Regions from separate parts of the Paraburkholderia sp. GAS448 genome, predicted to be linked through region 1. Evidence: riboswitches for the same ligand, from Rfam matches in the RefSeq annotation. Region 1 holds a riboswitch; the other holds the start of a gene.
What was found. Region 1 has a riboswitch for cobalamin ahead of cobA (uroporphyrinogen-III C-methyltransferase). Riboswitches for the same ligand answer to the same signal wherever they lie in the genome.

Region 1 (12,005 bases):
TTTCCGGTCGGGTAGCGCTTTTCGATTATGATCAAATGCCCGTCCGGAAGTGTGCGTATCCGCCCTTAGAGCGGACTGTTTGCTGCGATATATCCATGGGAACTGCGTGCTTTATGCCGTTGCCAATCGGGTACTGGATGATTGAATAGATAGCGTGGCCAGCCAGTTACGAAAATGAGTTTGCGTTGCGGGGGTTTATGAGAATTGCTGTCCTGGATGACGATCAGGCCCAAACCGATTTTATCTGTCAGACATTATCGGGAGCAGGGCATATCTGCCACGCGTTTTCCTCAGGCCGCGAACTGGTGCGGCAGTTGAGGCGGCAGACGTTCGATCTGCTCGTGCTCGACTGGAACGTGCCGGACATGTCGGGCGAGGAAGTCTTGCGCTGGGTCCGGCAGAGCCTTTCCGAGCGACTTCCGATCCTGTTCATGACGAGCCGCAGCCGCGAAACGGATATCACGTCGATACTCAACCTTGGAGCCGACGACTACGTCGTCAAGCCGGTCGCCGGCAGCGTCCTGCTCGCGCGCATCGGTTCGCTGCTGCGCCGCGCCTATCAGTTCAGTGCGTCCTCCACGCGCGAAGTCTATGGAGACTACGACTTCGATCTGAGTGCGAAGCAGGTGCTCCTGAAGGGCAACGCCGTTGCGCTGACACAAAAGGAATTCCAACTTGCGCTGCTGCTGTTCCAGCATCTGAGCCGACCGCTGTCGCGCACTCACATTCTCGATGTGATCTGGAAGCAGGTCACCGAAATCCCGTCACGTACCATGGACACGCACGTGTCGATGCTACGCGCCAAGCTCAATCTGCGTCCGGAACATGGTTATCGGCTGACGCCGATATACGGCTATGGCTATCGCCTTGAACGGGTGGAAAGCACCGGGACGCCCGAGCGGGGTGACGCATGACGGGTGCCGGTGTGGCGGTAACGCGCACGCCGGCGCCAGTGCCCATGCGAAAAGCGCGCCGCACGGTGTCGTTGCTGGCGCCGTGTCTTGCCGCGGCGTTCGGCGCTTTGTGGACCTCAGCGTCGTTCGCGCAGACGCACCCGGCGCGTACCTCCAATGCCATGGCGCCGTACATCGCAAAGCGCGGCGACACGCTCTACGACATCGCAGGGCGCTATCTGCGCGATCCCTCGGACTGGGTGACCTTGAGCCGGCTGAACCATGTGCCCACGCCGCGCCGTTTGCAGCCTGGTGTGAAATTGCTGCTGCCCGTTGAACTGCTGAGGCGGGATCATCTGACGGCGCGCGTCGTCGCGACCAGCGGTCCCGTCGAACACGCGTTCCGCGATGGCCCATTCACGCCAGTCAGCGTCGACACGATGCTGACAGAAGGCGACCGCGTACGCACTGGTCATAACGGATTTGTCACGCTGGAACTGGCAGACGGCTCGCACATCGGCGTGCCGCAGGACAGCACGATCGGCATTGACACGCTGCGCCAGACCGCTCTCACCGGCGCAACCGACCGGGTGTTCGATCTGCGCGAGGGCGAAGTCCGCACCGAAGTGACGCACGCCACGAAGAAGGACGACCGCTTTCAGATCCGTTCGCCGTCAGTGGTGGCGGGCGTGCGAGGCACGAGCTTTCGCGTGCGTTACGATCGCGACGGGGCGTCGACGACAACCGTCGAAGTGCTCGACGGGGCGGTCGGCGTCGACGCTGCAAGCCGGGCTCCACGCGCGCCTGGGGTGCCGCTTCAGGCTTCGGCGCAACTCGTGACGGCGCACCATGGCAACGTGACCCGGGACTCGGGCGCAATCGGTGCTCCCGTCCCGCTGCTGCCCACGCCGGCGCTCGTCGATCCGGCGAAGCTTCAGGCCGCGAGAGAAGTCGCCTTCGACATCGTCCCGCAGCCGGAGGCGCACGCCTGGCGCGTGCAGATTGCGCGCGATGCGGGCCTGCTTGCGTTGATTCGCGAAACGCGCGTGACAGAGCCGCATGCGTCGTTTGGCGATCTGCCCGACGGCAGCTATTTCGTCAGCCTGTCCGCCATCGACAGTCACGAGCTCGAAGGCCTGCCGCAGGTGTACGCTTTCGAGCGGCGCCAGTTCGGACTGGCCGCTTCGGCCGCGCCGCGCACCGGCACCCGCGACTACGAATTCCGCTGGTTCGTGAGCCGTCAGGCCGACTCGACGCGGTTTCGCTTCGTGCTGGCGGACACCGCCGATCTGAGCCACCCGCTCATTGACCGGACCGATCTCGAGGGCGGCGAACTGGTCGTGAAAGATCTGCCGCGCGGCGTCTATTACTGGACCGTGATCGCCGAGCAGTTCGACAATGGCAAGTTCTACGAGACGGGCAGCGCGGTCCGGTCGTTCACGCTGGCCTACTGATCCATACAGGCAACGGCCAGCGCATGACTTTCGACCCACGCGCGCGACTCGGACGGCCAGTCGGTCGGCGCTTTTTCTTCGAGTGGCTGGCGGTCGGCTGTCTGGGCGTCGTGGTCATCCTGCTCGCGGCACTCTGGCGGCTGACGTCCGGCGTCGATCATCTCGTCTATGACCGCTTTCTTAGTGTCAGGCCGGTGCCGGTGTCGCCGGATATCGTCGTCATCGAAATCGACAACGCGAGCATCGCCCAGCTTGGACGCTGGCCGTGGCCGCGCAGCGTGCACGCGCATCTGCTCGACCAGCTCGCGAAGGTGCAACCAGCCGCCGTGGTCTACGACGTGCTGTTCACCGAACCCGCAGAGGACGACGCTCAACTCGCGCAGTCGCTCGGCGCGCATCCCACGTACCTGCCTATCCTGCTCAGCCCGGAAGGCGCCAACGGCGAGCGCGTCGCGGTCACGCCGGTCACGGCGCTCGCGCAGGCCGCGGCGGCGCTTGGCCACATCAACCTGGAAGTCGACGGCGACGGCATCGTACGCAGTGTCGCGCTCTTTGAGGGCGATGCGCACTCACGCTGGCCGCAACTGATGGTGCCCGTTTACCGGGCAGTGCGCGACGGCAAGCTCAGGCTCGCGGGCGGAAACGAGCGCTTGCGCGGCTTGCCCGATCATGCCGCGGGCGGCCACGACGGTGGTGAAGCGCGCTTCCTGATCCCGTTCAGCCCGCGCGCGGAAACCTACGCGAAGGTCTCGTTTGCCAGCGTGCTTGCCGGCGACGTGCCCGCGGAGATGCTGCGCGACCGGATCGTCCTGATCGGCGTGACCGCGTCGGGTCTTTATGACCGCTTCTCGACCCCGGTCTCAGGGGAGCTCGGACCGATGCCGGGCGTCTACATCCACGCGAACGTGCTCGATACGCTGCTGAACGGGCGCGCTATCCTGCCGGCCCACGCGTGGCTGCTTTTCGCAGTGTCGCTGCTTCCGCTTGGCGTGCTGCTCGGTGGGTTCCTGGTGCTGTCGCCGCGTCGCTCGCTGCTGCTCACAATGGGACTCTGTGCCGCGATGGCGGGCGGCAGCCTGGCGCTGTTGTACGGCGCGCGACTGTGGATGTCGCCGGTGCCCGCCATCTTCGGCCTCGTCGCCGTGTATCCGATCTGGAACTGGCGTCGCCTCGAGATGACGATGGCCTATCTGCGCAAGGAGTTGCAGAGCCTCGCCGACGAACCCCATCTGCTGCCTGAAGCGCCACAAGAGCGCAATGAATTCGCCGGCGATGTACTCGAGCAGCATATGGCGCTGATGGCGCAGGCGGCTCAGCGCGTGCAGGACATGAAGCGCTTTGTCTGGGACAGCCTCGATAGCGTGCCGGAACCGATTCTCGTCAGCGATCTGCGCGGCGTCATACTGATCGCGAACCACGCGGCAAAGTCCCATTTTGCACAGCTCGCCGCCCCCGCACCGGAGGGGCGCGCGATGCGGGATGCGCTCGGCGACCTCACTTTCGTGAAAACCGTCGATTCGCACGCGGACACCGACGCGTTCGCCCGCGGCCACTGGCCCGCGCCCCTCGATCCGACGCGACGCGACTATGCGGACATGATGGAGGAGGGCATCGAGGTGCGCGACCGCGACGGGCGCGACCATCTGTTGCGCTATGCAAGGTGCACCAACGCACAGGGCGAGGTGACGGGCTGGATTGCCGGGCTGGTCGACGTGACGGCGTTGCACGCGGCCGAACGTCAGCGCGAAGACGCGTTGCGTCTGCTTTCGCATGACATGCGTTCGCCACAGGCCTCGATTCTTGCGCTCGTCGAGATCGAGCGGGCGCGTATCGAGTCGGAGCATACGCGCGAGCTGCTGGATCGCGTCGAACGTTACGCGCAGCGCGCGTTGACGCTCGCCGACGACTTCGTGCAACTCGCGCGCGCAGAATCGCAGACCTATGTGCTTGAACCGCAAAGCCTCGTCGAACTGCTGATCGATGCAAGCGATGAAGTCTGGCCGCAGGCGCACGCGCGCCGCATCCGTCTGGAGACGGAACTGGAACAGGACCGTGACGATGCCGACGGTTACTGGATCTGTGCCGACCGTTCGCTCATGACGCGCGCGCTTGTCAACATCCTGAACAATGCGGTGAAGTACAGTCCTTCGGATACACGGATCGCCTGCACGATCGCCCGTGAGGCTGGCTTACCGGCTCGCGTGCAGTGCACGATTCGTGACGAGGGCTACGGCATTCCTGCCGAAGAGCAGGCGCAACTCTTTGAGCGTTTCCGGCGGTTTCATGAGACGGAGCGGCCGGAGGTGGGCGGCGCCGGGCTCGGGATGGCATTCGTCAAAACCGTGGTGACGCGGCACGGCGGCGATGTGCACGTCGAAAGCGAAGTGGGGCGTGGGACGGCGTTCACGGTGTCGTTGCCGGCATTCGATGAAGTGGTTGGTTGATCATCGCAAACACAATGAGCGCGAATAACTTTCAAAGCGGGACAAACGTGAAACCCCTGTTGATCCTCAGCACTGCGCTCGTCGCGGCGATGCTTGCCGGATGCGCCGGCGTCAACACCGATGTGCGCGTATCGCTCTTGTCCGCCACGCTGGCTGACGAGCGCACGTATGACTTCGCGCGTACGCCGCCCCAGGACGCGAGTGCCGAACATGCGCAATACGAAGCCCTCGTGCGCGAAGGACTCGCGCGCTACGGGTTCGCTGTGACATCGAAGGAGAGTGCGCGATATGTCGTGTCGCTGGCCTACGATACGCGGCCGGCGGCGGTCGGTGTCGATGTCGCGGGTTGTGAGAGCACCACCGAAGCCTGCGAGGCACCAGCGACGACGAGCGTTTTTCCTGGCCGACGGCTCTATCGTCACTCGCTGACCATGCGTTACTTCGAACGGACGAATGGTCAGGAAGTCTACAAGGTCACCGTGACGAAGAGCGATCGCGACGCGGACCCGCTCCACGCTGTGCCTTACCTCGTCAAAAGCGCGCTCGCCCGGATGCCTTATGCAGGGAACCGGGACTGGCGCGTAACGTTCGGAAACGTGGAGACGGGCAGGGTGCCTGGGATCGACTCCGTCAGCCCGGTCACGCCTTAGCTGTTGTGGCGGCTACGACTGCCGCTACGCGGAGTCAGTGCCGTCGCTTTCAGGCCAGCGGTTCTCGAACACGCACTGGTCGAGCGGCATCCGTGACGCCCAGCGTTCGGTTTCGAGCATCGGCTGCGCGTAAAACTCGTCGACGTGCCCGAGACACAGGATCGCAACCGGCCGTGCGCCAGCGGGCATGTGCAGCAGCGTGCTGACCACGTCGACCTCGAAGATCGACACCCAGCCCATCCCCAATCCTTCCGCGCGTGCGGCGAGCCACATGTTCTGGATCGCGCACGCAACCGATGCCAGATCCATCTCCGGCAGCGTGCGGCGGCCGAACACGTGTTTCTCGCGTCCATCCATCAACGCCACCACCAGTAGCTCGCCGCACTCGAGCATGCCTTCGACCTTCAGCTTCATGAATTCATCACGCCGCTTGCCGAGGGCGTCGGCGGTCTTGAGCCGTTCGCTTTCGACGGCGTCATGCAGGGCACGGCGCAGCGCAGCATCGGTGATACGCGCGATGCGCCATGGCTGCATGAAGCCGACGCTCGGCGCATGGTGCGCCGCATCGAGAAGACGCTGCAGCACGACGGGATCGACCGGGTCGGGCACGAAATGGCGCATGTCGCGCCGCTCGTGGATGACGCGATAGACTGCCGCGAGATCGGAATCGCTAAAACGCTTCGCCATGAAAGAGTGCGGCCGTGAAGGCCGGATTGGAGGGCCAGTAGCTGTGCATGTACGTTGCGACGATCTTACCAGTCCGGTACACCGCTTCGCCTCGCGCATCAGAGTGCGGACGTACGGACGTGAGGTACGGCGTCATGGTCGTCGTCATATGCGAGTAGTGAAACGTGTGGCCGGTCATCGTGCCGTGCATGCCGTCGAGTTGCTGCATCCCGAGCGACGCGAGCCGCGTCTGCATCGTTGCGTGGCCTGGCAGCACGCCTGGCATCGGCGTGCGTTTGCCGCTGGTGTCGGTCAATGTCTCCAGCAGATACAGCATGCCGCCACACTCGGCCACGAGCGGCTTGCCGGCCGCTGCATGAGCGCGAATGGTATCGGCGCTGCACGTGTTGCGCGCGAGCCGCTCTGCGTGCAGTTCGGGATAGCCGCCGGGCAGATAGAGCGCATCGGCGGATTGCGGCACGGGTTCGTCAGCGAGCGGGGAAAAATACGTGACGCGCGCGCCCAGTGTCTCCAGCAGCTGAACGTTGGCGGGATAGATGAACGCGAAGGCTGCATCGCGTGCTATCGCGATGTGCTTGCCGTCGAGAAGACGGGGGACCGCCGTGTGCACCACCGGTCCGAAGTCTACCGCTTGCGGCAGTTCGACCAGTTGCGTCTGCGCAAGCGCGTCGGCCGCGCGATCGAGCCGTGCGTCGAGGTCCGCTATTTCGTCCGCCTGGTGCAGACCCAGATGGCGATCGGGCAGTTCGATATCGTCCTTGCTTGCGATGTATCCGGTCCACTGGATTCCGGCCGGCAACGCTTCTTCCAGCATCTGCGCATGACGCGGCGACCCGACGCGATTGGCGAACACGCCATGAAACGGCACGTGCGGCCGGTAGTTCGCGAGCCCAAAAGCAACCGCACCGAAGGTCTGCGCCATCGCTTTCGCTGAAATCACGGCGACGACCGGTACGCCAAACGTCGTCGCCAGATCGGCGCTGCTCGGCGTGCCGTCATAGAGGCCCATGACGCCTTCGATCAGGATCAGATCGGCCTCGGCGGCCGCTTCGGCGAGCAGCGTGCGACAGGCCGCTTCGCCGACCATCCACAGATCGAGCGACAGCACAGGTGCACCGCTTGCGCGCGCGAGAATCATCGGGTCCAGAAAATCCGGACCGGTCTTGAAGACCCGCACGCGACGCCCCATCCGCTGGTGATAGCGGGCGAGTCCGGCCGTAATCGTGGTCTTGCCCTGACCCGACGCGGGCGCGCTGACGAACAGGGCGGGACACGCGGGCATCGCTCAGAACTCCACGCCGCGCTGCGCTTTCACGCCCTGCTCGCGATACGGGTGCTTGACGATGCGCATTTCCGTGACGAGGTCGGCGGCTTCGATCAGCGCGTCCGGCGCGTGACGTCCGGTCACGACGACGTGCAGCATGTCAGGGCGCGCGGTCAGCACGGCGAGCACTTCATCGAGCGGGAGGTATTCGTACTTTAATACCGTGTTCAGTTCATCGAGAATCACCATTTGATAGTCGCCGCTTTCGATCATCCGGCGCGCTTCGTCCCAGCCCTTGCGAGCGGTGGCGATGTCGGCTTCACGATTCTGCGTATTCCAGGTGTAGCCGTCGCCCATCGTGACGAAATCGCAATGCGCCTGGGCGCCCAGGAAATCGCGCTCAGACGTATGTAGCGCGCCCTTGATGAACTGCACGACGCCGAGCTTCATGCCGTGTCCGAGCACGCGCACGGCCATGCCGAAGGCGGCCGTGGTCTTGCCCTTGCCAGTGCCGGTGTTGACGATCAGCAGACCTTTCTCGACGGTTGCTGCGGCCTGCTTCTTTTCGTGGCCTTCGCGGCGGCGCTGCGTCATGCGTTGATGGGATTCGAGATCTGTTTTCATGGCGTCTCCTGTTGCCGGGATCCTGTGTGATGATGATGTGGTGATGGAGGCAATCGCGACGGTTACGCCGTCGACCACCGTTTTGCCGACGATCAATATCGAGTCGGGAGAAGCGAGAAGCGCGCAGGGCTCACAGACGCCGTCGACGCCTGCGAGCCCGCGAACTGTGTGAGAGGGCGTCGGCACCGCGCCAAACCCGGCGATCTGCTCGCGCGTAAACCTTCGCAACGGAAGGGCATGACGCGCACAGAATTCGATTAACCCAGGCTCCTCTGCTTTCGATTCGATCGTCGCAACCTCGCGAATGTTGTCGAACGGTATGCCCGCGAGCGCTACCCTCACCGCCGCCTCGATCTGTCGCGCCGAAGTCAGCCGCCTGCAACCGATGCCTACGGTGAGCGTCTTCATCGATCGTGGCTCGCCGATGGGATGCCGTGCGCCGACACACCGCCGATCACGACAATCGCGGGCGAACCGAGTCCGGCGCTGGCCACGTGGCCCGCGAGCGTATCGAGTTGGGCGAGCACATGGCGCTGCTCGGGGCGCGTCGCCGATTCGATCGCGGCGCATGGCGTTTGCGGATCCATCCCGGCCTGTAACAGCGCCGTGACGATCTCGTTCAGGCGACGCATGCCCATATAGACGACGAGCGTCATGCGTGTGGCGACCAGCGCGTTCCAGTCCGGCTCGCTGCTGCCCGCGCCATGACCTGTGACGAACACGACGCCCTGCGCGTGATCCCGGTGCGTCACAGGGATGCCGATCGCTGCCGGCGCCGCGATGCCCGCCGTAATGCCGTTGATGATTTCGACCTGAATGCCTTCGGCCCGCAGCGCCTGTTGCTCTTCGCCGCCACGGCCGAAGACGAACGGGTCACCGCCTTTCAGTCGTGCGACGCTGCGCCCGGCGCGCAGATGGGCAAGCATCGTGGCGACAATGTCGGCCTGCGAGGCCGATGGCTGGCCGCCGCGCTTGCCCACGTACACGACCTCGGCGTCGGTCCGCGCGAACTGCAGGACATCGGGATTCACGAGATCGTCGACGAGTACGACGTCGGCCTCGCCGAGCGCGCGCGTTGCCTTCAGTGTCATCAACTCGACGTCGCCGGGGCCGGCGCCGATCAGCCAGGCGCGGCTCATCGCGGGCAGCACGGCGCTCGCCGCGCCATGTTGGTGGGAGACGGGAGCGGGAGGGCCGTCACAAGGACGAGCCCGGAAAATGAATGGGTCATGCGATGCCACACGTCATGCGCAACGACGGCGCGTCTCGCGCGCGCGGCCGGTCGCGCTCAGGCACCAGGTTCCGTCCCCCGCGGATCCGGCGTTCGGCGAAAAGCGACGGTCGCCCCTTGCGTTGGCCGGTATCCGGGCTGACGACCTCATGCCATTCGCCTTCCCGGCTGCCAGACGCAGACAGTGGCGTTGAATGACATGCGCGGACCGAAGTCCGCAGGCCGCTTACCGTTGCGGGGACAGCACAGGCCGGGCGCGTTGCCGCGCTTCCTGTTTCCCGTTTAACTGCACATGCGAACGCACGTGCGGGCACCAAACGCGCGCATACGATAGCACGGCTTTGCCCAGCGCAGGCTGCAGGGGTCTTCAGTTGCCCTCAGTTCCCTTCAGGCAGGGCGTTTTCTTGACGTCGGGGTTGACGGAGCCTACACTCCCACGCACTCTGGTGCTCGCGTGCACGCTCTGTGCACGCAGTTAAACGGGAAACAGGGAGCCTGTCCTGCACGGATCGGGCCAACCTGTGCTGCCCCCGCAACGGTAAGCGAAGGCATCGTGAAAACGATGCAAAGCTGGCTTCAATGCGTGCACGTCATGACCTGACAGGCAGGCATCTGTCCACTGCGCGTGATGTCGAATGCGCGGGAAGGCGAAGCGGCGTTTTCGCGAGCCCGGATACCGGCCAGAAAATACGGGTTGGCGCCGCGGGGATGCGGCGCATGGTCCAGATAGTCCACGAATTCACTGAGCTTCCGGTTGTTTCCGTAAGGCCGTATTTCGTCCCCGCGTGTTGCCCGACGATCGTCTGACGTTGCGACTGTCGCATCGCGGCGTGAGCATGCCGCAGGGCGTTGCGGGCGGGCATCCGGTGAAGTTCGGGGCTTCATCCTTCAAACAGTCCACCACCCTGGAGTCAGGATGCAGACGCGCAAAATTCCCGTAACGATCGTCACGGGCTTCCTCGGCAGCGGCAAAACCACCTTGCTTCGGCACATTCTTCAACACGCGGGCGGACTCCGGATCGCGGTGATCGTCAACGAATTCGGCGAACTGGGGATCGACGGCGAGATCCTGAAGGGTTGCGGCATCGGTTGCGACGAGGAAGGCCGCGAGGTGGAAGGGCAACTGTACGAACTGGCGAACGGCTGCCTGTGCTGCACGGTGCAGGAGGAATTCTTCCCGGTCATGGAGCGACTGGTTGAGCGTCGAGGCCAGATCGACCACGTGCTGATTGAAACGTCCGGCCTTGCGTTGCCCAAGCCGCTCGTGCAGGCATTCAACTGGCCGCAGATCAAGAACAGCTTCACCGTCGACGCAGTGGTCACGGTAGTCGACGGGCCTGCCGCAGTGAGCGGCCAGTTCGCGGAGAATCCGCAGGCAGTCGATGCCCAGCGCAAGGCCGACCCGAATCTTGACCACGAATCGCCGCTGCATGAACTGTTCGAAGACCAGTTGTCCGCCGCCGATCTGGTGATTCTCAACAAGACCGATCTGCTTGACGATGCGCAACTCGCTGCGGCCGAAATGTTGATTCGCGAAGAAATTCCGCCTGAGGTCAAGGTGGTGCGTGCGCATAGGGGGCAGCTCGATCTGCACGCGTTGCTCGGGCTCGAGTCGGCTTCGGAGGACACGATTCATCTGCGTCACGACCATCACGGGTCCGCAGACGATCCCGATCACCACCACGACGATTTCGATTCCGTTGTCGTTCAGGCGCAGGTGTCGTCGCGTGAAGCGCTTATCGCAGCATTGCAGGGGCTGGTCGAGAACCACACGATCTACCGGGTGAAGGGTTTTGCGGCCTTGCCCGGAGCGGCGATGCGGCTCGTCGTTCAGGGCGTGGGGCGTCGCTTCGACAGTTACTTCGATCGTCGCTGGCAGGCCGGTGAGGCGGTAGCGAGCCGCTTTGTGCTGATCGGCGAAGACCTCGATCAGGCGACGCTGCAACAGGCGCTGACGGTCGCGCTGAGCGCCGAGCCGCAACAGGTATAACGCGGTATGCATCTGCTGCGCACCACGCCGGGGGGCTTCGTCGACGATACCGCCGGCGTCATACGGATCGACCAGCAGCCGGCGGACATCGTCGTGCTCAGTTCGGCCGATACCACGCTGTCCCTGCTGGCCAGCGTCGTTCCGCGGCTGGGCGCGGATTTTCCGAGCCTGCGGCTCGCGAACGTGACGTTCCTGCGGCAGCCGGCATCGGTGGATTTCTACGTCGAAGACGTGTTGCAGCATGCGAAGGTCGTGATCGTCGATCACCTGGGCGGCGAGGCGTACTGGCCTTATGGCATCGAGCAGGTGGTCGCGCTCGCCGGGCGCAGGCAGCAGCTGCTCGCGATGTTCTCCGGCGATCTGCAGGAAGATCCGAATCTGCTCGCGCGCAGCACGGCGGACGCCGCGCTATGCCATCAACTGTGGCGCTATCTGCGCGAAGGCGGCGCGCAAAACGCGGAAGCGTTCCTGCGCTTCATCGCCTTCCGCGCGTTCGGCTGGGGGCATGAGCCCGCACTGCCTCAGCCTTTGCCGGCGGCAGCGCTCTATCATCCCGCGCGCGACGTGCCCACGGTGGCAGACTGGCAGGCGCGCTGGCACCCCGGCGCGCCGGTTGTCGCGATCCTCTTTTACCGTGCGCATTTGCAGGCGGCGAACACGGCCGTGTTCGATGCGCTGATCGATGCGCTCGATGCACAGGGCCTGAATCCGCTGCCGCTTGCGATCACGTCGCTGAAAGACGCGGTCAGCCGCGACGTGCTGCAGCAG
Region 2 (12,005 bases), on a different contig from region 1:
TTTCATAGCGCCCAGTGCGTCCCTGCGAATCAGTTAAGCCGTGCTGCAAAAGTCCAGACGGCAGACGAACGGTGTAATAGGTCTCGGCAAGTAGGCGACCCTCACCATCCCTGAGCGTGAATTGCTCGTCGTAGTTGACCAGTGGCGCGGATACCGAAGCGGCTGGCAAGCTGGCTGCTGACGCGTCGCTAGTGTCGATGTACTCACAGCTACGCGCATAGACGGATACGACGCGCGGATGCTGATCGCACTTGCAGATTACGATATCGCCGCCAACCGCTTCCTGTGCGCCCAGGATTCCGTCCCAACCGCGCAGATAGTCCGATATTCCCGCACCCGCAACGATTTCACCGAAAGACTGGCAAACTGAACACCAGGCTTGGTGTCCCAGGTGCGTCTGTCCGTGCGACCGTCCGTCCGGGCCTTCGATGGTCGAATGTGGCGCACCGCCGATAACATGGCTGTTGCCCCCGTTGTCGAGCGGATCGCCTTCCACAACTGCATGGTAGACAGTCAATTACGCCTCCCTATGCCCGAGATAGACGCGCAGGCGTTGCGCGCCGTCCGTTTTGAAGCGTGTGGTCCTGCCAGACGAATCGGTGACGCCGTGTATCAGTTCGCCGGAAGGCATGCGGACCGTGTACAAGGTATCGGCGAGCGCCTGACCTGCTGCATCAGTCAGTGTGAACTGTTCGTCATGGGGGAGGCTTTGCACAGGCGCTTTGGCAATGGGGGCGCGTGTTTCTTCGCCCCGGTCGTTGATTATCCATTTACGCCCGTACATGGCGATAATGCGGGGATGCTCGGGGCACTTGCAAAGAACGTTATCGCCGCCTACCGCCTGCCGTCGCCCGCCATTCACACGGTCAATCATGCGGTGTCTGTCACTCACGCCTGCACCGTAGGTAATAACGCCAGTGCTATCGCATGCCGAACAATAGGCTTCGTCTCCGATAAACGCCATGCGACGATATTTGCCATCTTCGCCCTTGATCTTACTCGCCAGTTTGTGCGTGAATACGCGGCTACCTTTGCCGCTTGTCAGCGGATCGTCCTCAACTGCTGCATAGTAGATACCGGTCATCTACGCCTCCCTGTGTCCGAGATACACACGCAGGCGTTGCGCGCCTTCGGTTGCGTAACGCTTGGTGCGGCCCATGTGATCCGTTACACCGTGGACAAGTGAACCGGACGGCAGACGGACCGTGTAATACGTGTCGCGCAAGGCGCGGCCGTTGACATCGCGAAGTGTGAACCGCTCGTCGTGCGTGGTTTGCGTCGCGATACAAGGTGCATTGACGGCGGTACGTGTCGTCGCACTATCATCGACCCATGACCGGTTTTGCGTCGTCGCGATCATGCGCGGTGGATTCGGACATTTGCATTGCAGAATGTCGCCATCAAGCGCGACTTCATGTCCGCAGACGTAACTGCGGCGCGGGCCGCCAGCCTTGGCGATTTGTCCCATGCACTTGCAGGCTTCGCAATACGCTTGTCCGCCTATGTACGCCACGTGGTGGCCCAAAATCGTGCGCGTTACTTCTAGCACATGCGGGACTATGTGGCCCCCTGTCTCGGGCTGATCGCCTACGCAGAGATTGAAACGCATCATGTCTGCATACCTCGCATTTTCAGGCGAATTACATACGCGCTGTCGGTCATTTATGCCTCCCTGTGTCCGAGATAGACACGCAGGCGTTGCGCGCCATCGGTTGCGTAACGCCTGGTGCGGCCCATGTGATCCGTTACGCCGTGCACAAGTGAACCGGACGGCAAACGGACCGTGTAATACGTGTCGCACAAAACGTGGCCGTTCGCGTCCTGAAGGGTGAACTGTTGACCGTACCGATTGGGCGCGCTATCCGTGCTAGCGGCTCGCGTGGTAGATAGGTTCATACGGCGTTCATAGCCTTCTTCCCGGTCTTCGACCCACGATTCGCCCGCAAGCCCGGCGATGATGCGGGGCGGTGTCGGACACCTGCACAAGACGATATCGTCGTCTAACGCTGCCTCGCGCGTGGTGTGATACTTAATCCGATAGGGGCCGCCCGCCTTGGCAATCGTTCCCATGCTTTTGCACTTCTGGCAGTAGGCGCTTTCGCCAATGAGCGCGGCTTTGTGGCCGTGAAAGCAAAAACCGCTAGTCTGCGTGTAGTCGAGAATCTGGCCGCCGCTCGTCAACGTGTCGCCTACAACAGCGATTCGACGCCTCATGATGTCCCCCCAGTTACTGGCGCGTCAGCGCGACACCGTGTTCGTCAATGGGAACAAAAATGGTAAACGTGAGCGGCTCGCGGTGCGGGCTGTCTGTAATCACGTCGCCGTTATCCAGCAGACTGCCAACGACCGCATACCGGGTCCGCTCAATGCCAGGAATGCCGATACCCGTAATGATGCGTGCGCGGCTTCCGTCCTCATACTCGACATAATCGCCAATGCCCGCGGCGTTGCGGTACGTCCCTTCGACTTGCCATACGCTAGACACTTCGCGCACGACACCGCCCCGTGCCGTAGTTGCACCGCACACGGCGAAACGATCCAGGGGTTTGCGCGGTGGCGGCGTCCAGTTCGCATCGAACAGGCCCGGCACCGTTTCATCGTCGGCGATGAAAACGCCCATTTCCAGGTGTCCCCAAGGCGTTTCGATAATGCGGTCGCCATTGCTGAGATTGCTACCGACCAGCGCGGCGGGGCAGTCCCCCAACACGGCCGCATATCCTGCGCCGTCAATGATGACGGCTTCGCTGCCGTCGCTATAGGTAACGGTATCGCCGACCCGCGCCATTGGAAGCCCGCAAATCTTCGACCGTAGCCGGTACTCACGCGCCCGCCGCGCTCAGTAAGCGCGCCAACCGTTGCGAAGCGATGCAGTGTTCCTTTACGTTCCCGTTCCGACATTTCCAACTCCCCCTTAGAGATAAAAGCGCCCGCAAGCAACGCAGGCTAAGTCCACGAGCAGCCAGTCGCACGATGGGACAGCTTTCGTGTTCAACTTCACTTAACATCTGTACTACTTATTTTTAAATACATGTTTTGCATAAACGTATTGCTCCCCTCAGCCGTCCTGAAATAGTTAGCAGATCAGAGGAAAATTAAACGAACACCGCACTAGAGTATCGCGGCCGGGGTCGGCCCAGGTGTCAACTTTTGTCAAACTATTTTGGCGCGTCATCTTCCGATGTCAAATCGCTCCGCCCGACGCCGCAATGATGGAGTGAGCGGGCACAGTGACAATGTTGGCGGACCGGTGTTATGCCAAGCCGGTAGACCCGAAGACCTCCCTGTGGACTACCTGCTCTCGAAGCGCACCGACGCGTATCTGGAGACGGTGTATCAGCGCGCGTCGTCAGGGGCACCGCCGGTGATCACTACGAGCGATCCGTCATCGAGCCGCAGCCAGTTGCTGATCGCGGCCGGTATCCGCCACCGGGTTCTGATCCCGACCGCGCAAGCGCCGCGACAACCGCGACATCAACGATGTTCACTGCACCTGAGCGGCCCACCACGTCCACCCGCCGCGAATCGAACACCGCAATTCGACGACCGAAAGCGGCGCAATATCGATGCGTGCAAACGACTCGGGCGACGCGCCCAGCGCATGAACGATCGCCGCCCGGATCACGGCGGCATGCGTGACGGCGACGGCCATGGAGGAATGGTCCAGCTCGAGCGCATCGAGCCATGCGCCGACGCGCAGGCGCACCGCCCCGAACGATTCGCCATCGGGAGGCGCCGCATCGGCTTCGCGAGCCCATGCCGCCAGCGCATCGGCCTCTTCGCTGGCGACGTCTGCAAGACGCCTGCCACGCCATTGCCCCAGGTTCATGTCGGCCAGCGCTTCGACGGGGACGGCGGTGAATCCAAGCCCCTCAGCCGTGTCACGCGCGCACGCCGCGGGGCTGCAGAAGACCGCATCCGCCTCACCCGCCAGCGACATCACGCGCGCGCGGCATGCCGCGACCTGGGCGAGACCGCGTGCGTCCAGCGGATCGTCGGTGGGAAACCGTCCGCTGCGCAGCGCCGCCGTTGCAGCGTGACTGATCAACAGCAGCCGTGTCTGCATCCTGTGTCCTTCTGGTTGAAAGTGTCGCGCGCTTTGCTCATTCATCGCGCTGCGCAGCGAAGTTTAGCGCGTAGAATAACGCCACTGAAGCGAGGAAGCCGGTGTAAGCCCGGCGCGGTCGCGCCACTGTAATCGGTTCATCCACAAGCCGAAAGCCAGACCTGAGCTTCGTGTCATCCCTTCCTGTTCGACTATCGGGGCGCGTAACCTCTGGAGAGTTCCGTCATGACTGACACCGTTTTCAAGCCCACTGCTCAACCGACACCGATTCCCCTGCGCGAACTGCTGCCATGGGTGGTCTTCGGCGGCTTGCTGCTGTTGCTCGCACTGTATTTCGTCGGCGCCGAACAGGGCGCGACTTCGCTGGTTCCTGGCATGTACGTGCACGAGTTCGTTCACGACGCTCGCCACCTGCTCGGCTTCCCCTGCCACTAACGGGGGTTCCTGATGGTAGGCAGACTGTTATTGCGCGGGATGCTCGCAGGCATCGCCGCGGGCTTGCTCACGTTCGCATTCGCCCGGGTGGCCGGTGAACCGCACGTCAATCAGGCTATTTCGTTCGAAGAAAAAGCCGCCGCCGCACGCGGCGAAGCGGCGGAGCCGGAACTGGTCAGCCGTGAAACGCAGGCGGGTCTCGGCCTGCTGACTGGCGTGGTGGTCTATGGCGCGGCCCTCGGCGGCCTGTTCTCGCTCACCTTCGCGTATGCGTACGGGCGGGTCGGCAAGCTCGGTCCGCGCGCGTTGTCGGCGGCGCTTGCGGTTGCCGCGTTCATTGCGCTGGTGATTGTGCCGAATCTCAAGTACCCGGCCAATCCACCATCGATCGGCGACCCTGAAACGATCGGCCAGCGTACCGGGCTGTTCTTCCTGATGATCGCGATATCAATTGCCGCACTGGTGTTCTCGCTGAAGGTGCGAAGACGCGCAGTCGTGCGCTTCGGCCAGTGGAACGCGGCGATCGTGGGCGGCCTGGTATACGTCGCGATCATCGCGGCGGTGCAGATCGCGCTGCCGACGATCAACGAAGTACCGGATGCCTTTCCGGCCACGCTGCTGTGGCACTTCCGCGTTGCGGCCATCGGCATGCAGTTGATCATCTGGACGACGATCGGCCTGTTGTTCGGCTGGCTGGTCGAACGCAGCGAGCGCGCGCAGCACGGGGGGCGCGCAGCTGGCAAGTCGGCCTGGCTGTAGCGGGCTGACTGCTTTGGGCGCCCGGGCTGCGTCGCTGCACAAGTCGTGCAGTTAGCCGAGCGGGCGCCGGCTTCACCGGAACCCTCGGCAGCCGTATTCTTCACAACCTTTAGCAAGTCCAATCCCTTCCGCGTGTTTCTGACGCCGAACCCGACCGTGTCGCCGCGGTTGCGTTCGGCGTCTTGCCATTGTGCGGGACATTGTCTGAGCCCGCGCGGCTGGCGCCCGCAAGTCCAGGGTTAAATTGCTTTCAATGTGAAAGTCGCACGAAGGAAGTCTCAAGATCCGGCGCAACCTGCCGATAAGCAGATGCGTAGGGGCGGTTTACCGCTTCTCCCTGATGGGGTCTGGGGCGATGTCCGGAACGTCCTGACTCCAGCGAAGCTGGCGTATCGTCCGCGGATTTCCGCGGATAGCAAGAAAAAGAATCAGAGAGAGCGAATAAATGGGGCTGTCATCCGAAGGGCCAACTCCTGGGTTCAAGGCGTTTGCTGAGTCATTGCGTTCACGCCGATGGGCCGCGCCGCTCTGGACCCTGTCGCTTGCGTTCGTGGTGACGATGCTCACCTGCATGGCGAGCGGGGCACTCAAGAGCATGGCCGGCGAAATCGCGCCGATCTGGCTGACCAACGCGGTGCTGCTCGCGCAGATGATGGTGGCGCGGCCGGGGCGGGTGACCTGGGTCTTTGCCGGTGGGCTGGCGGGCAATCTCGCGGCCAATCTGCTCGGCCTGAGTCTCGCGGTCTCGTCCTCCTACACAGCTGCCGACATGCTCGAAGTGCTGGTGGCGTTCAGCTTCGCGCCACGTATCTCGTCGGTCGTCGAACTGATCCGTTCGAAGCAACTCGTCCGCTTTCTCGCTGGCGCCATCCTGCTTGCGCCCGTCCTGTCGGGGCTGGTCGCCGTAACCTTGCTGCGCGGACAACTCAGCGGAAATATGTTGCCGAACCTCGCCAACTGGTTCATTTCGGATGCGCTGAGTCTCGTCCTTTTCACGCCGGCGGCAGTGGTCTTCTGGACCGGCGAAGTAAAAGGCCTCTTGCACCCCGACCGCCGCTGGAAGACGGGGCTGCTGTTGCTACTGGTCTGCGTCGTGACCACGGGCGTATTTGGGCAAAACCGTGTTCATCTGCTTTACTGGGCGCTCCCGCCGATCGTTCTGCTGGCGTTTCAGGCCGATCTCGCCGGCGTGCTGCTGGGTTTGCTGCTATGCCTTGCGATCGCGGTCACCTTCACGATGCGCGGCTCGGGGCCGCTCTGGATGTTTCACTATCAGAGCATGGAAGGGCGCATCTTCGCGCTGCAGCTGTTCCTGCTCGCGGCGTTGGGCATCGCGCTGCCGATCAGCGTCACCCAGTCATTGCGCAACCGTCTCGTCGGGCTGCTGCGCGAGGGTGAGCGCCGCTACCGGATCCTGGCGGAGAACGCGACCGACATCGTGATGAGCATGTCGCTCGACGGCCGTCTCACCTATGTTTCGCCGCGCGCGAAGGCCGTCATGAAATGGGCGCCCGACGATCTCACAGGCGTGTATTACCCGGACCTTGTGTTGCCCGAGGATCGCGAGGCGCTGGCCGCCACCATCGGCCGGCTGGCACGCGACGCGACGGAGGCTTCCCAGGTAAGCCGCTTCCCGTGCCCGGATGGCCGGATTCTGTGGATGGAAACCTATCTTCGCCCGGTGATCGATCCGTTTTCCGGCGAGCCCGAAGCACTGACAGCGACGGCCCACGACATCACCGAGCGCAAGGTGGCAGAACAGCGCCTTGCGGAAGAGCGCAGCGAGCTGCAGGGACTCGCGTTCCGCGACGGCCTGACGGGGCTTTTCAACCGACGGCATTTCGATCGTGAGCTGGGGTTCCAATGGCAGCAGCAGGCGCGCACGGAAAGTGAGCGCTCGCTTGCTGTGATCATGGTCGATGTCGACGCATACAAGAGCTATAACGACCACTACGGACACCAGGGCGGCGACGATTGTCTGCGCACCATCGCTCAGGCAATCGCCAACCTGGCGAGACGGCCCGCTGACGTGATGGCCCGTTACGGCGGTGAAGAATTCGCACTGATCCTGAAGGAAACCGGCCAGCAGGACGCGTTGCTGGTAGCCGAACGCATCCGGCAGGGCATCGAGGCGCTGCAGCTTCCCCATGCGGCGAGCGGCGCAGGCATCGTCACGATCAGCGTGGGTGTGGCGGCGCGGCGCCCGTGCGAGGGTGGAACCGCAAGCGAGCTGGTGGCGGCTGCGGACCGGGCGCTGTATGCGGCAAAGAAAGGCGGCCGCAACCGCACCTGTGTGGCGGACATGTATGACGTGGGCGATGTGACAGCGTGAAGGGGCTTCAGGCCGACCCGGATGGAACGGGTCGGGTAGGCGTCGACAGCGGATATCCACGAGTCATCTGCAATTGCGTGCAACCGGTGCATTGGGCGTCGGCCGCACATCTCTCTATCCGGGGACGCCACGATCTCTGGAATAATGATCTGCTCGTGACATGATGTCCGGATCGAAAGGAGAGCCTCGCGATGTCCCTCGCTGAATCCAAAGTGCCCCGCGTGCTGTTGACGAACGACGACGGCATCGATGCCCCCGGTCTTGCCGTGCTCGAAGCCGTCGCGGCCGAGCTTGCAGACGAAGTCTGGGTGGTCGCGCCTGAGCACGATCAGAGCGGCACGTCGCATTCGATCAGTCTGCACTCGCCGCTACGCGTGACCCAGCAGGGCGAGCGGCGCTTCGGCGTCGTGGGTACGCCGGGCGATTGCGTCGTGATGGCCGTGCGTCATCTGATGGTCGATGCGCCGCCGACGGTCGTACTTTCAGGCATCAATCGCGGCGCCAATCTCGGCGTCGAGACGATGTTCTCCGGCACCGTCGGCGCGGCGATGACCGGGTTGCTGCTCGGCCTGCCCGCCATCGCATTGAGCCAGACCTTCCGCGATCGCGAGAAGGTCCGCTGGGATACGGCGCGCGCGCTCGCGCCCGGCGTGATCCGCCAGTTGCTCGCGGTCTCGCACCATGCGCCGACGTGTCTGAACGTGAATTTCCCCGATGTCGACGCCGCGGTTGCCGGGCCGCTCACGGTGACGAGGCAGGGCGTCGGTCTTGTCGAAGGGATCGACGTGGTGCCGCAGGTCGACCCGCGCGGCTTTGCCTATCACTGGCTGCGCTTTCAGCGCGGGCCGCGCGAGAACGCGCCCGATAGCGAAACGGCCGTGGTGGGTTCAGGCCGCGTGTCGGTGACTCCGCTCAACTTCGATCGTACCGACGAGCAGACCTTTGCCACCCTGGCAGCGGCATTGCAGCGCGCGGGCTGAGCCGGTCAGGCTCAGCGCAGGGTGATTGCCGGCGGGCCGCGCCGGCTCAGGTCGCAAGCGCCTGACGTATCGCGCCGGCGAGTTCGGCTGCCGCAAACTTCGGGACATAGCCGTTCGCGCCAGCGTTCTTCACATGCGCTTCATTCGCTGCGCCCGTCAGCGACGAGTGGATGAGGACCGGAATGTCACGCGTGCGCTCGTCGCCCTTGATCTTGCGTGTCAGCATGAAGCCGTCCATTTCCGGCATCTCCAGGTCCGTCAGGACTAGGGCGATGGTGTCCCGTACCCGCTTTCCCTGCGCCTGGGCCTTGTCGGCCAGCTTCTGCAGCCTGTTCCAGGCCTCCTCGCCCGTCTTCGCCATCTCGTAGTCTGCCCCGATCGCGCTCAGCGCCTGCTCGATCAGCTTGCGCGCGAAGCCGGAGTCGTCTGCCGCGAGAATCTTCGCGCCGCTCAAGAGGCCGAGCGCCTCGCCAACCGACGTCGGGTCCACGGCCGGATGCTGGGAGGGAAACACATCGCGCAGCACCTGCTCGACGTCGATGACCTGGGCGAGACGCGAATCGCCCGTGTTGCCGTCGATGCGCGCGATGCTGGTGACGAGATTCCCGCCCGCCGTGCCTTCGGCGGACAGCACCTGGTTCCATTCGAGCCGGACGATGTCGTCGACTTCTTCGACGGCGAACGCCTGCGTCGAGCGGGCGAACTCGGTGACGAGCAGAATGTTCAGACCGCGCGACGGCTCGCAGCCCATCAGCCGGGGCAGGTCGATCACCGGAATGATCTGCCCGCGAATGTCCACCGCACCCATCACATAGGGCGACGAACCGGCGATCGGCGTGACGGGCGGCATCGTGGAGATTTCACGCACCTTGAACACGTTGATCCCGTATAGCTCGTGCGCGTCGCTGCCTGGCACTGAGCCAAGCCGGTACAACAGCAGCTCGAACTTGTTGGAACTCGTCAGGCTGCTGCGCTCGTGATTCGGATGTTGATCGGCTGACATGGGAAGGGCTCCGGGTTTCGATGCGAGCGTTGCGCCTTGACCCAGTGCGATCCGGCGTGAAGCTCGTGCGTCTATTTGTTATCGGCCCCGTGGGCGGAAAGTTCAGTGGCCCACTCGTCATGGTCGCCCGCGGGCAGGACGGCAAAAAGGTATGAATAATATGTTCGAAGGTTGACTGTCGCCCGATCGACAGCCGGTCTGGAAGGCCGTATCTGAGCAAACTGATTTATTAAGGTTTCCAGAATATTGTGTGAACCCGAGAACCGTTGCGTAGTCGATCTGCCGTTGTGACGATCTGGCCGGCGGTGGCGGTGGCGGTGGCGGTGGCGGTGGCGGTGGCGGTGGCGGTGGCGGCGAAGGCGAAGGCGAAGGCGAAGGCGAAGGCGAAGGCGAAGGCGGTGGCGAAGGCGAAGGCGGTGGCGGCGGCGGTTGTCGCGATTGTGATCGAAACCCAAACAGTGATTTCGAATCTTAGGTATTTACCCTAGTTCTCCACGGTCCTAGACTGTGATCAACGGGTTCAGACAAGCAGTTTGTCCGACTTTGGAAAACAATCTCTGGAGGTACTGATCATGAAATCGCTCATCAATGCTGTTGCTCTTGCTGCTCTTATCGCCGTTCCGGTCGCTTCGTTCGCGCAATCGAACCAGCCTCTGACCCGCGCTCAGGTGCGTGCCGAACTGGTACAACTCGAAAAGGCCGGCTACAACCCGAGTGTTTCCGATGACGCCACGTATCCGGCGAACATTCAGGCTGCCGAAGCTCGCGTCGCTGCTCAAAACAGCGGCTACGGTCCATCTACGAGCGGTTCGTCGCAGGCAGGCGCTCCTGCAGAGTGGACGGCGAGCAGCTATTCGCCGCGGGTGTACCGCGCTCACTAAGTTGCATCCAGGTCGCAACTGATTTGAGGCGGCCGCAATAACAAGCACGGTCTGCCGCAGAAGAACAGGCTCGCCTCTGAACGATTGAGGTGGGCCTGTTTTGCTTTATCGGCAGGAGTCGACTGAGCCGGCCCTCCGGCGACATCTCCGATGCCCTCTATGAAGGCACGAACATAACCACTGCCGCCACGCCCATCACCGCAGCCGCGATCCAGCCGAGGACGATCAGCGACCGGCTCGCCGTGAAAGCGCCCATCACCGATTTCTTCGACACCAGAATGATGATGACGACCAGCAGCGGCACTGCGACGATCCCGTTGATCACGGCGCTCCAGAACAACGCCTTCATGGGACTGATCGGCGAATACTGGATACCGAGTCCGGCAAGCACGCTGACGGCGATGATGCCGTAGAACCCGCGCGCATCGCTGACCTTCCGCTCAAGTCCTTCCTTCCATCCCATCGCTTCGGAAAGGGCATAGGCGCCGGAACCCGCCAGTACGGGTACGCCGATCAGGCCGACGCCGAGAATGCCAAGCGCGAACAGCAGATAAGCGAAATTGCCAGCAAGGGGCCGGAGTGCGCTGGCTGCCTGCGCCGCCGTGCTGATGTCCGTCACACCGGCGACGTGAAGGGTGACAGCGGTTGCCAGAATGATGAACCAGGCGGTGATATCGGAGTAGAGCATGCCGCTCCATGTATCCCACCGGATGCGTCGCAGTTCCGTACGTGCGGCGCGCGGGTCGCGTACGAGCGGCGCACCACCGCGTTGCGCCTGCATGTCTTCGACTTCTTCGGAAGCCTGCCAGAAAAACAGATACGGGCTGATGGTCGTGCCGAAGACGCCGACCACGACCGCGGCGGCCGTGGCGTCGGGCGTGAATCTGGGCCAGACCGTGCGCAGTGCGACCTGCGCCCAGGGAACATGAACCGTAAACAGCACAGCCGCGTAAGCAAGCAGCGATACGGTGAGCCACTTCAAAAAGAACACGTACCGGTGGTACGGGACGAACATCTGCAGCAGTAGCGTCGCGAATACGAAGAACGCCGTCATCAGGTGGCGATTGACGCCTGAGACGAGTTCCGCCACTTCCCCCATGGCGGCGACGTCGGCAGCAATGTTGAGGGTGTTGGCGACGAGCAGTAGCAGCACGACGACCTGAAGCACGACCGGCGGGAACGCGCTCCTGATGTTCGCCGCGAGCCCTTTTCCGGTCACCCTGCCGAGGTTTGCGCACATCGATTGAACGGCGGCCATCAAGGGGAAGGCCAGCGGCATCGTCCACAGCATGTTCAGGCCGAATTGCGCGCCCGCCTGCGAGTAGGTGGCGATGCCGCTCGGGTCGTCGTCCGCCACGCCGGTGATAAGCCCTGGTCCGATCCGCGCCAGCGGATGCTCCTTCAGTCGCTCCCAAAGCACCCTGAAGGTGCTCGCGCGAGCCGTTTCATCAACGTCCATTGATTCACCTCGCGATTGCGAAACCAGCACGGGCTTCGAAGACAGAAGAAGGGGGCCGTCTTGCAGATCGTTTCTCCACTCAGGCTGAGGACA

Region 2: it holds a riboswitch for cobalamin, as region 1 does, so the genes downstream of both, P3T23_RS01340 (CbtB domain-containing protein) here and cobA (uroporphyrinogen-III C-methyltransferase) in region 1, are expected to answer to the same signal.

The regions. Positions count from the first base shown of each region.
Region 1 is NZ_JBNDKT010000006.1:311,100-323,104, forward strand. It holds gene P3T23_RS14900 (response regulator transcription factor) at 198-914, shown strand; gene P3T23_RS14905 (FecR domain-containing protein) at 959-2,347, shown strand; gene P3T23_RS14910 (CHASE2 domain-containing protein) at 2,371-4,791, shown strand; gene P3T23_RS14915 (DUF4136 domain-containing protein) at 4,839-5,441, shown strand; gene bluB (5,6-dimethylbenzimidazole synthase) at 5,466-6,128, opposite strand; gene P3T23_RS14925 (cobyrinate a,c-diamide synthase) at 6,112-7,410, opposite strand; gene cobO (cob(I)yrinic acid a,c-diamide adenosyltransferase) at 7,414-8,016, opposite strand; partial or broken gene P3T23_RS14935 (cobalamin biosynthesis protein) at 8,125-8,424, opposite strand; gene cobA (uroporphyrinogen-III C-methyltransferase) at 8,421-9,155, opposite strand; cobalamin riboswitch at 9,355-9,581, opposite strand; cobalamin riboswitch at 9,675-9,946, shown strand; gene cobW (cobalamin biosynthesis protein CobW) at 10,164-11,237, shown strand; gene cobN (cobaltochelatase subunit CobN) at 11,244-12,005, shown strand, end outside.
Region 2 is NZ_JBNDKT010000001.1:293,336-305,340, reverse strand. It holds gene P3T23_RS01375 (hypothetical protein) at 1-517, opposite strand, end outside; gene P3T23_RS01370 (hypothetical protein) at 518-1,084, opposite strand; gene P3T23_RS01365 (PAAR domain-containing protein) at 1,085-1,609, opposite strand; gene P3T23_RS01360 (PAAR domain-containing protein) at 1,663-2,214, opposite strand; gene P3T23_RS01355 (hypothetical protein) at 2,228-2,785, opposite strand; partial or broken gene P3T23_RS01350 (porin) at 3,284-3,430, shown strand; gene P3T23_RS01345 (histidine phosphatase family protein) at 3,482-4,063, opposite strand; cobalamin riboswitch at 4,112-4,242, shown strand; gene P3T23_RS01340 (CbtB domain-containing protein) at 4,289-4,498, shown strand; gene P3T23_RS01335 (CbtA family protein) at 4,511-5,257, shown strand; gene P3T23_RS01330 (diguanylate cyclase) at 5,757-7,589, shown strand; gene surE (5'/3'-nucleotidase SurE) at 7,781-8,569, shown strand; gene P3T23_RS01320 (chemotaxis protein) at 8,616-9,572, opposite strand; gene P3T23_RS01315 (hypothetical protein) at 9,860-10,060, shown strand; gene P3T23_RS01310 (DUF4148 domain-containing protein) at 10,145-10,453, shown strand; gene P3T23_RS01305 (NRAMP family divalent metal transporter) at 10,611-11,912, opposite strand.